One region of the Nitratireductor sp. GZWM139 genome, then DNA from elsewhere that is predicted to be linked to it. Evidence: predicted binding sites of a transcription regulator. Region 1 holds the regulator's gene; the other holds the start of a gene.
The links. Region 1 encodes LexA, which represses DNA repair genes until DNA is damaged. Its sites were predicted from a motif close to TGTTCNNNNTGTGTTCNG; they were not measured.

Region 1 (4,194 bases):
GGTTGACGCGCTCTATGGCGCCGGGCTTTCAAAGCCAATCGCGGGCATCGAGGCCGAACTCATCGAGCGGGTTGCGGCTGCGGGCGTCCCGGTGGTTGCCGTCGATCTTCCGTCCGGTCTTTCGGGTCTCACGGGCAAGCTCCTCGGCAGCTGCTTCAATGCGGACCTGACCGTCACGTTTTTCCGCAGAAAGCCGGGGCATCTGCTCATGCCCGGTCGACGCCTGTGTGGCGAGCTGGTCGTGGCCGATATCGGCATTGCCGAGACGGCGCTTGCATCAATGGATATCGCCCTTTGGGAAAATGGTCCGGCGCTCTGGCGTGACAGCGTGCCGGCGGTGGAGATCGATGCGCACAAATATGTGCGTGGTCATGTGGCGGTTGTTTCGGGCGGTGGCGCATCCACTGGTGCAGCGCGGCTTGCCGCGCGTGGCGCGGCGCGCGCCGGGGCAGGGGCCGTGACGGTGCTTTCGCCTGCAAACGCCCTGTCGGTGAATGCGATGCACCTGACCTCGATCATGCTGCGCAAGGCGGAAGCAGTGGATGAACTCATCGCCTTCCTCGATGAGCGAAAACCGACAGCCGCTGTTCTCGGCCCGGCAGCCGGCACAGGCGAGCGCACGCGCAGCTTCGCGCTGGGTTTTCTGGAGCGCGATGAAGGGCTGAAAGGGCTGGTGCTGGATGCCGACGCCATCACCGCCTTTGCCGATGCGCCCGATACGCTCTTCGAGGCCGTGAGAAGCTCTGCCGTAGCGACCGTGCTGACGCCGCATGACGGTGAATTCGCGCGCCTCTTCGGCGATCTCGCGGCCGATGCTTCCATGTCCAAGGTGGAGCGTGCGCGCGCAGCGGCAGAGCGCTCAGGAGCGGTGATCATCCTGAAGGGGGCGGACACGGTCGTCGCCTGCCCGGACGGGCGCGCCGCGATTAACACCAACGGATCGCGTTTCCTGGCGACGGCGGGCTCTGGCGATGTTCTGTGCGGGATTGTGGCCAGCCTTCTGGCGCAGGGCATGCCGGTCTTCGAGGCGGCATCAGCCGGCGTGTGGCTGCATGCAGAGGCTGGCGGGATGTTTGGCCGGGGCCTGATTGCGGAAGACCTCCCCGAGATGCTTCCGCATGTCTTCCAGGCGCTCTTCCCGGACGATGTTAGCTGAACCGACGCGGAGCTTGAAAAGAGCGCGCATTCTGGATGCCGGATGGCATCGGAGCCGGGGCATGCCTGAAGCCGCCCCGGATAGTCTTAAACTCAGTAGCGGCGCATCAGGCCGACGAGGCGACCCTGCACCTTGACGCGGTCGGGGCCGAAGATACGGGTTTCGTAAGCCGGATTGGCGGCTTCAAGGGCAATCGATGCGCCCTTGCGGCGGAAGCGCTTCAGCGTTGCTTCCTCCTGATCCACCAGCGCCACGACGATCTCGCCGGGATTGGCGGTCTGCGTCTCGCGGATGATCACCGTGTCGCCATCGAAAATGCCCGCATCGATCATCGAGTCGCCCTTGACCTCAAGCGCGTAGTGATCGCCACCGGTCAGCATGTCCGGCGGAACCGCGATGGAATGGGTCTGGTGCTGAATGGCGTCGATGGGGACACCGGCAGCGATGCGGCCCATGACAGGCACGGAAACGACGCCGGAAAGCGCGTCATCATTGCTGGCGGCAGGCTTGGAGGCCGCTGGCGCGGGCGTCTTGCCGAGGCTGCCCTCGATAACGCTTGGCGAAAAGCCGCGCGCGGCGGAATTGAGGCCCGGCGCGATGGAATCGGGAAGCCGCAGAACCTCCAGCGCACGCGCCCTGTTCGGGAGCCGGCGAATGAAGCCGCGCTCCTCCAGAGCCGTGATCAGCCGGTGAATGCCGGACTTGGAGGCGAGGTCGAGCGCCTCCTTCATTTCATCGAAGGAGGGCGGGATTCCGGTCTCCTTCAGTCGTTCATGGATGAACAGAAGAAGTTCGTGCTGCTTGCGGGTCAGCATGGGCGCCACCGAGAATCAGTTAAAAACAAAACCAGAACATACTCTATATGTTCCAGTTGTGTTCCGCAACCGTCCGGTTGCAGCGCCTATGGCGCAGCGAAAAGCGCCTTGGCTCCGTCTGCCACGAACTGGACCGCGAGGGCTGCCAGAATGACGCCCAGGAGGCGCGTCAGGATGGAGCGTCCCGTTTCGCCCAGAAAGCGGTCCACGCGCTCCGCCAGCGTGAAAACGGCATAGGTGAGGAGGATCGTTCCAAGCAGGATGCCGAGCAGCGCAATGGTGCCAAGAATTGAATTGAACTCGCCCGAAAGAAGCACGGTGGCCGAGATGGCGCCGGGACCCGCGATCAGCGGAATGGCCAGCGGGAAGGCGGCGATGTTGCGGATCATGTCGCGCGTGATCGCGCGCTCGGCGCTCTTTTCGTGGCGCTCCTGGCGGCGCTCGAAGATCATCTCGAAGGCGATGAAGAACAGAAGCAGGCCGCCTGCCACGCGGAAGGCGGGAAGCGTGATGCCGAACACGGCCAGAATGGCGCTGCCAGCGACGCCGAACAGGGCCAGAACGGCGAATCCGATGACGGCTGCGCGCACGGCCACCTGATTGCGCTCCGAGCGGTTCATGCCCGCTGTCAGCGCCAGAAAGAGCGGCGCAAGCCCTGGCGGATCGACGGTTACCAGCAATGTGACGAAGGCGTTGAAAACGGTATCGTAACCAGGCATCGGGTTCTCCTTGCGGCCTCTCTAGCCCAGCTTGGATGCGAGGGAAAAGCCCTCATTCTTCACGCAGGCTCGCTTCCTGCGGCAATTTGTCAAGGCGCTCATCCCCAGGAGGTTCGTATGCGCCTGAAATTGCGTTGGATTTCCGTCATCAAAAACGGATGCTCAATTGGAGAATCGCTGACGGCTCATATATAAAGAGTATGTGATTCCTCATTAAGAATGTGACACGTTTTGACTGACCAGACGACGCCGAACGGATCGGGCGAGCCCGACGAAATCGAGCCGATTTCCATTGTCGAGGAGATGCAGCGCTCTTATCTCGATTATGCGATGAGCGTGATCGTGAGCCGCGCCCTGCCGGATGCACGCGATGGTCTGAAGCCGGTGCATCGGCGCATTCTCTATGCATCCCATGAGAGCGGTTACCACTGGAACCGCAAATATGTGAAATCGGCCCGTCCTGTTGCCGACGTGATGGGTAAGTATCACCCGCACGGCGATGCCGCCATCTACGACGCCTTGGTGCGTATGGCGCAGAACTGGTCCATGCGCCTGCCGCTGGTCGACGGGCAGGGCAATTTCGGCTCCATCGACGGCGATCCGCCGGCGGCAATGCGTTACACCGAGTCGCGTCTCACCAAGGGCGCGCATGAGCTCCTGGAAGACATCGACAAGGACACGGTCGATTTTCAGGACACCTATGACGGCTCCTCCAGCGAGCCGCGCGTGCTTCCGGCGCGCTATCCGAACCTTCTGGTCAATGGTTCGGGTGGTATCGCCGTCGGCATGGCGACGAACATTCCGCCGCACAATCTGGTCGAAGTCATCAATGGCTGCGTGGCGCTGATCGAGAACCCCGCACTCGGCCTGCCGCAGTTGCAGGAGATCATTCCCGGTCCCGATTTCCCGACCGGCGGCCTGATTCTCGGCCGTTCGGGCATTCGCAGCGCCTATGAGACGGGCCGCGGCTCGATCCTCATGCGCGGCAAGGTCTCGATCGAGCCGGCGCGCAATGATCGCGAAGCCATCATCATCACCGAAGTTCCCTATCAGGTGAACAAGGCGTCGATGATCGAAAAGATGGCCGAGCTGGTCCGCGACAAGCGCATTGAAGGCATTTCCGACATTCGCGACGAGAGTGACCGTCAGGGTTACCGCGTCGTGGTCGAGCTGAAGCGCGACGCCGTTGCCGATGTGGTGCTGAACCAGCTTTACCGCTTCACGCCGCTTCAGACCTCCTTTGGCGCCAACATGGTGGCGCTCAACGGCGGCAAGCCGGAACAGATGAACCTGCTTGATCTGCTCCAGGCCTTTGTATACTTCCGCGAGGAAGTGGTCAGCCGGCGCACCAAGTACCTGCTGCGCAAGGCGCGCGAGCGCGCGCACGTCCTCGTTGGCCTGGCGATTGCCGTTGCCAATATCGACGAGGTGATCAAGCTCATCCGTCACGCGCCCGATCCGCAGACCGCGCGCGAGCAGTTGATGGAGCGCCGCTGGCCGGCCT
Region 2 (4,194 bases), on a different contig from region 1:
TGCGGCGCGCAGATGGTCGGCGATGACCTTGTGGCTCGCATGCTGCGCGCCCTGCGCCTTGACGCCGGTGGCCTCTTCGGAAGCGTGGATGAGCGCGCGGAACAGGTCGATGTCGTAATTGTCATGCACGCCCTGCAGAACGGCTGCGACGCGCTCAAGCCCCATGCCCGTGTCGATGGAGGGACGCGGCAGGTTGACCCGCTCTTCCGGCGTCAGCTGCTCGAACTGCATGAAGACGAGATTCCAGATCTCGATGAATCGGTCGCCATCCTCATCCGGGCTTCCGGGCGGACCGCCGGGAATGTCCTCGCCGTGATCGTAGAAAATTTCCGAGCACGGACCGCACGGGCCGGTATCGCCCATGGCCCAGAAATTGTCGTTGGTGGCGATGCGGATGATGCGCTCATCCGGCAGGCCGGCGATCTTCTTCCAGAACTCGGCGGCCTCGTCATCCGTATGGTAGACGGTGACCAGAAGGCGCTTGGCGTCGAGGCCGAATTCCTTGGTGACCAGGTTCCAGGCCAATTCGATGGCGCGGTCCTTGAAATAGTCGCCGAAGGAGAAATTGCCCATCATCTCGAAGAAGGTGTGATGGCGGGCCGTGTAGCCGACATTGTCGAGATCGTTGTGCTTGCCGCCGGCGCGCACGCATTTCTGCGCGGTTACCGCGCGATCATAGGGCCGCGTTTCCAGACCGGTGAACACGTTCTTGAACGGCACCATGCCCGCATTGGTGAACATGAGGGTCGGATCGTTGCGCGGCACGAGCGGGCCCGAGGCCACGATCTCATGACCGTTTTTCTTGAAATAGTCGAGAAAGGTCGACCGGATGTCGTTGACGCCACTCATGTTTCAGCCTTTGCGAGAAGCCCGTCCAAGGGTGCGGGGAATAGAAGTCCGCCTTTTAACGCCAGCACCGGGACGTGTCCAGAAATCCCGTGCGCCAGCGCACATCATGCGGGCTTTACACAAAAAAACACCGCCGGCGAGCGGCGGTGTCTTGTCTTTCACAGTCAGCCAACGGTCACATCCGACAGTCGGCGTCACTCAAATTATCAATCGTCAGCGCCATCCTGGTCGCCGGGGCCGCCATCCTCAAGGAATTTTTCGGCGATGAGACCGGCATTCTGGCGCAGCGCCAGCTCGATCTCCTGCGCCGCCTCGGGATTGTCGCGCAGGAACTGCTTGGCGTTTTCACGCCCCTGCCCCAGACGCTGGGAATTGTAGGAGAACCATGCGCCCGACTTCTCGACGATCCCGGCCTTCACGCCAAGGTCGACCAGTTCGCCGGTCTTCGACACGCCCTCGCCATACATGATGTCGAACTCGACCTGCTTGAAGGGCGGGGCCATCTTGTTCTTCACCACCTTGATGCGGGTCTGGTTGCCGACCACTTCGTCACGGTCCTTGACGGAGCCGATGCGGCGAATGTCGAGACGGACCGAGGAGTAGAATTTCAGCGCGTTACCGCCCGTCGTCGTCTCGGGCGAGCCGAACATCACACCGATCTTCATGCGGATCTGGTTGATGAAGATGACCATGGTCTTGGAGCGCGAAATGGAAGCGGTGAGCTTCCGGAGCGCCTGGCTCATCAGACGGGCCTGCATGCCCGGCAGGGAATCGCCCATCTCGCCTTCGATTTCGGCCCGCGGCGTCAGCGCGGCGACCGAATCGACCACGATCACGTCGAGCGCGCCGGAGCGCACCAGCGTGTCACAGATCTCAAGCGCCTGCTCGCCCGTGTCGGGCTGCGAAATGAGAAGGTTTTCCAGATCGACGCCCAGTTTGCGGGCATAGACCGGATCGAGCGCATGCTCGGCGTCGATGAAGCCGCAAATGCCGCCCTTCTTCTGCGCCTCGGCCACCGTGTGCAGCGCGAGTGTCGTCTTACCGGAGCTTTCCGGGCCATAAATCTCGATAATACGGCCGCGCGGCAGACCGCCCACGCCCAGAGCAATATCGAGGCCCAGAGACCCGGTGGAGATGGTCTCGATCTCGACCACCTGATCGTTGGCGCCGAGCCGCATGATCGAGCCCTTGCCGAAGGACCGTTCAATCTGCGATAGCGCCGCGTCCAGAGCCTTGGTTTTGTCCACCGAATTATCCTCTACAAGCCGCAATGAATTCTGAGCCATGATACAACACCCCTTCGAGGTCAATGGAGGCGGTTCCGCCAAATCCGCGATGATTATCTGTACCTCTTTTGTTCTATTTTTGCAATAGGCACCAAAATATTGAAAAACATAAACAAACCAGATTTGTTCTATTTTTGTACGCGCAACACCATGCCGGACAGCCTCTCTGCCGCTCAGGAAGGCCGTGGCGGCGAAGGGGATTGCAGGGGTGCATTTCGATTCGCGGGAGAGCGCCATGAACGCGGATAAAGCCCCTCGCCTGCTGGCCATTGGCGGCGCGCATCCGGACCGGCGCGGACGCCTTAATGCGCCGCACATTCCCGCCACATCCAACCCCGGACGGATGAGCGAAGAAGTGGGCGGCGGCATATTCAATGCGGCGCGCATCGCCAGCCGGCGTGGCGCCGCGGTGTCGCTCATGTCTCTGCGCGGCGGCGATGCAGCCGGCAGCGCCGTGGCGCGCGCCATCGAGGATGCGGGCTTTGAGGACCTCTCCGCCACGTTTCTCGACCGCGCGACGCCCAGCTATACGGCGATCCTCGACCATGATGGCGAGCTGATCACCGGGTTCGCGGACATGGCGCTTTACGATACGGCCTTTCCCAAACAGATGCGCCGCTCGAAGGCGCGGCATGCCGCCGAACAGGCCGATGCGATCCTGTGCGACGCCAACATGCCTGAAGATGCGGTGGTCAGACTTGCGGAGATCCGGGCCGGCGCGCCGCTCTACGCCATCGCGGTCTCGCCCGCAAAGGCGGGGCGGCTGACCGCCAGTTTTCCGCAGATCGCCGTTCTCTTTATGAATGTGCGCGAGGCGCGCAGCCTTGCAGGCGTCGATGACGAGGCCGCCCTTCCCCGCGCCATCGAGGCGCTGCGCGCGCTTGGCCTTAGCGCCGGCGTGATCACCGGGGGTGGCGGATCGGTCATGATTTTCACCCCCGAAGGGCTGTGGCAGATAACGCCGCCGCGCATCGAGGAGATCGTGGACGTGACCGGTGCCGGCGATGCGCTGACCGGCGCGACGCTGACGGCGCTGATGCGCGGAACGCCCTTGCCGCAGGCCGTGCGCGAGGGCGTCGCGGCGTCCGGACTTGTGATCGCCAGCGCCTCGGCAGCGCCGGAATTCGACGATAACGCCTTCCTTGCGGCGCTTGAGCGGGTGCCCGCGCCGCAACCAGTTTCATAAAGGAGCCTCCCCCGTGCAGTCCAAGAACATTATCGACATCCACGCGCCCGTCGCCGAAGCCCTTGCCGCCGGCAAGCCGGTGGTGGCCCTGGAAAGCACTATCATCACCCATGGCATGCCGTGGCCGCGCAACAATGAGATGGCGAGCGACGTGGAGGCTCTGATCCGCGAAGAAGGTGCGGTTCCCGCCACCATCGCCGTGATCGACGGGCGGCTGAAGATCGGCCTTTCCGACCATGAGCGCGAGGCGCTGGCGCAGGCCAAGGATCCGATGAAGCTGTCGCGCGCCGACCTCGCCTTCGCCATTGCCGAAGGCAAGAGCGGCGGCACCACGGTGGCCGCGACCATGATTGCCGCGCAGATGGCCGGCATCCCGGTTTTCGCCACCGGCGGCATTGGCGGCGTTCACAAGGGCGCGGAGACGAGCTTCGACATTTCCGCCGATCTGGACGAGTTGGCCCAGACGCCGGTGATCGTCGTTTCGGCTGGCCCCAAGGCCATTCTCGACACGGAAAAGACGCTCGAGGTTCTGGAAACGCGCGGCGTGCCGGTCGTGGCGTATGGCACCGACACGATGCCGGCTTTCTGGTCGCGCCAGTCGCCCTACACCGCGCCGCTGCGGCTTGACACGGCCGAGGCGATTGCCCGTTTCCAGGCAACGCGCCGGGCGCTTGGCATCGACGGCGGCATGCTGATTGCCAACCCGGTTCCGGCGGATGAGGAAATCGCTGCCGACGTGATGGCCGGATACATCGCCACCGCCCAGAAGGAGGCGACCGAAAAGGGCATTTCGGGCAAGGATGTGACGCCGTTCCTGCTGGCCCGCATTCTGGAGCTGACCGATGGCGCAAGCCTCACCACCAATATTGCGCT

Region 2: recA (recombinase RecA) is a predicted target of LexA. The motif match lies at 2,194-2,211, and genes of this name have one in related genera.

The regions. Positions count from the first base shown of each region.
Region 1 is NZ_JAMQML010000013.1:26,240-30,433, forward strand. It holds gene NDI72_RS15810 (NAD(P)H-hydrate dehydratase) at 1-1,156, shown strand, start outside; gene lexA (transcriptional repressor LexA) at 1,249-1,971, opposite strand; gene NDI72_RS15820 (MarC family protein) at 2,058-2,690, opposite strand; gene gyrA (DNA gyrase subunit A) at 2,922-4,194, shown strand, end outside.
Region 2 is NZ_JAMQML010000007.1:23,386-27,579, reverse strand. It holds gene alaS (alanine--tRNA ligase) at 1-849, opposite strand, end outside; gene recA (recombinase RecA) at 1,056-2,135, opposite strand; gene NDI72_RS10235 (carbohydrate kinase family protein) at 2,371-3,321, shown strand; gene NDI72_RS10230 (pseudouridine-5'-phosphate glycosidase) at 3,335-4,194, shown strand, end outside.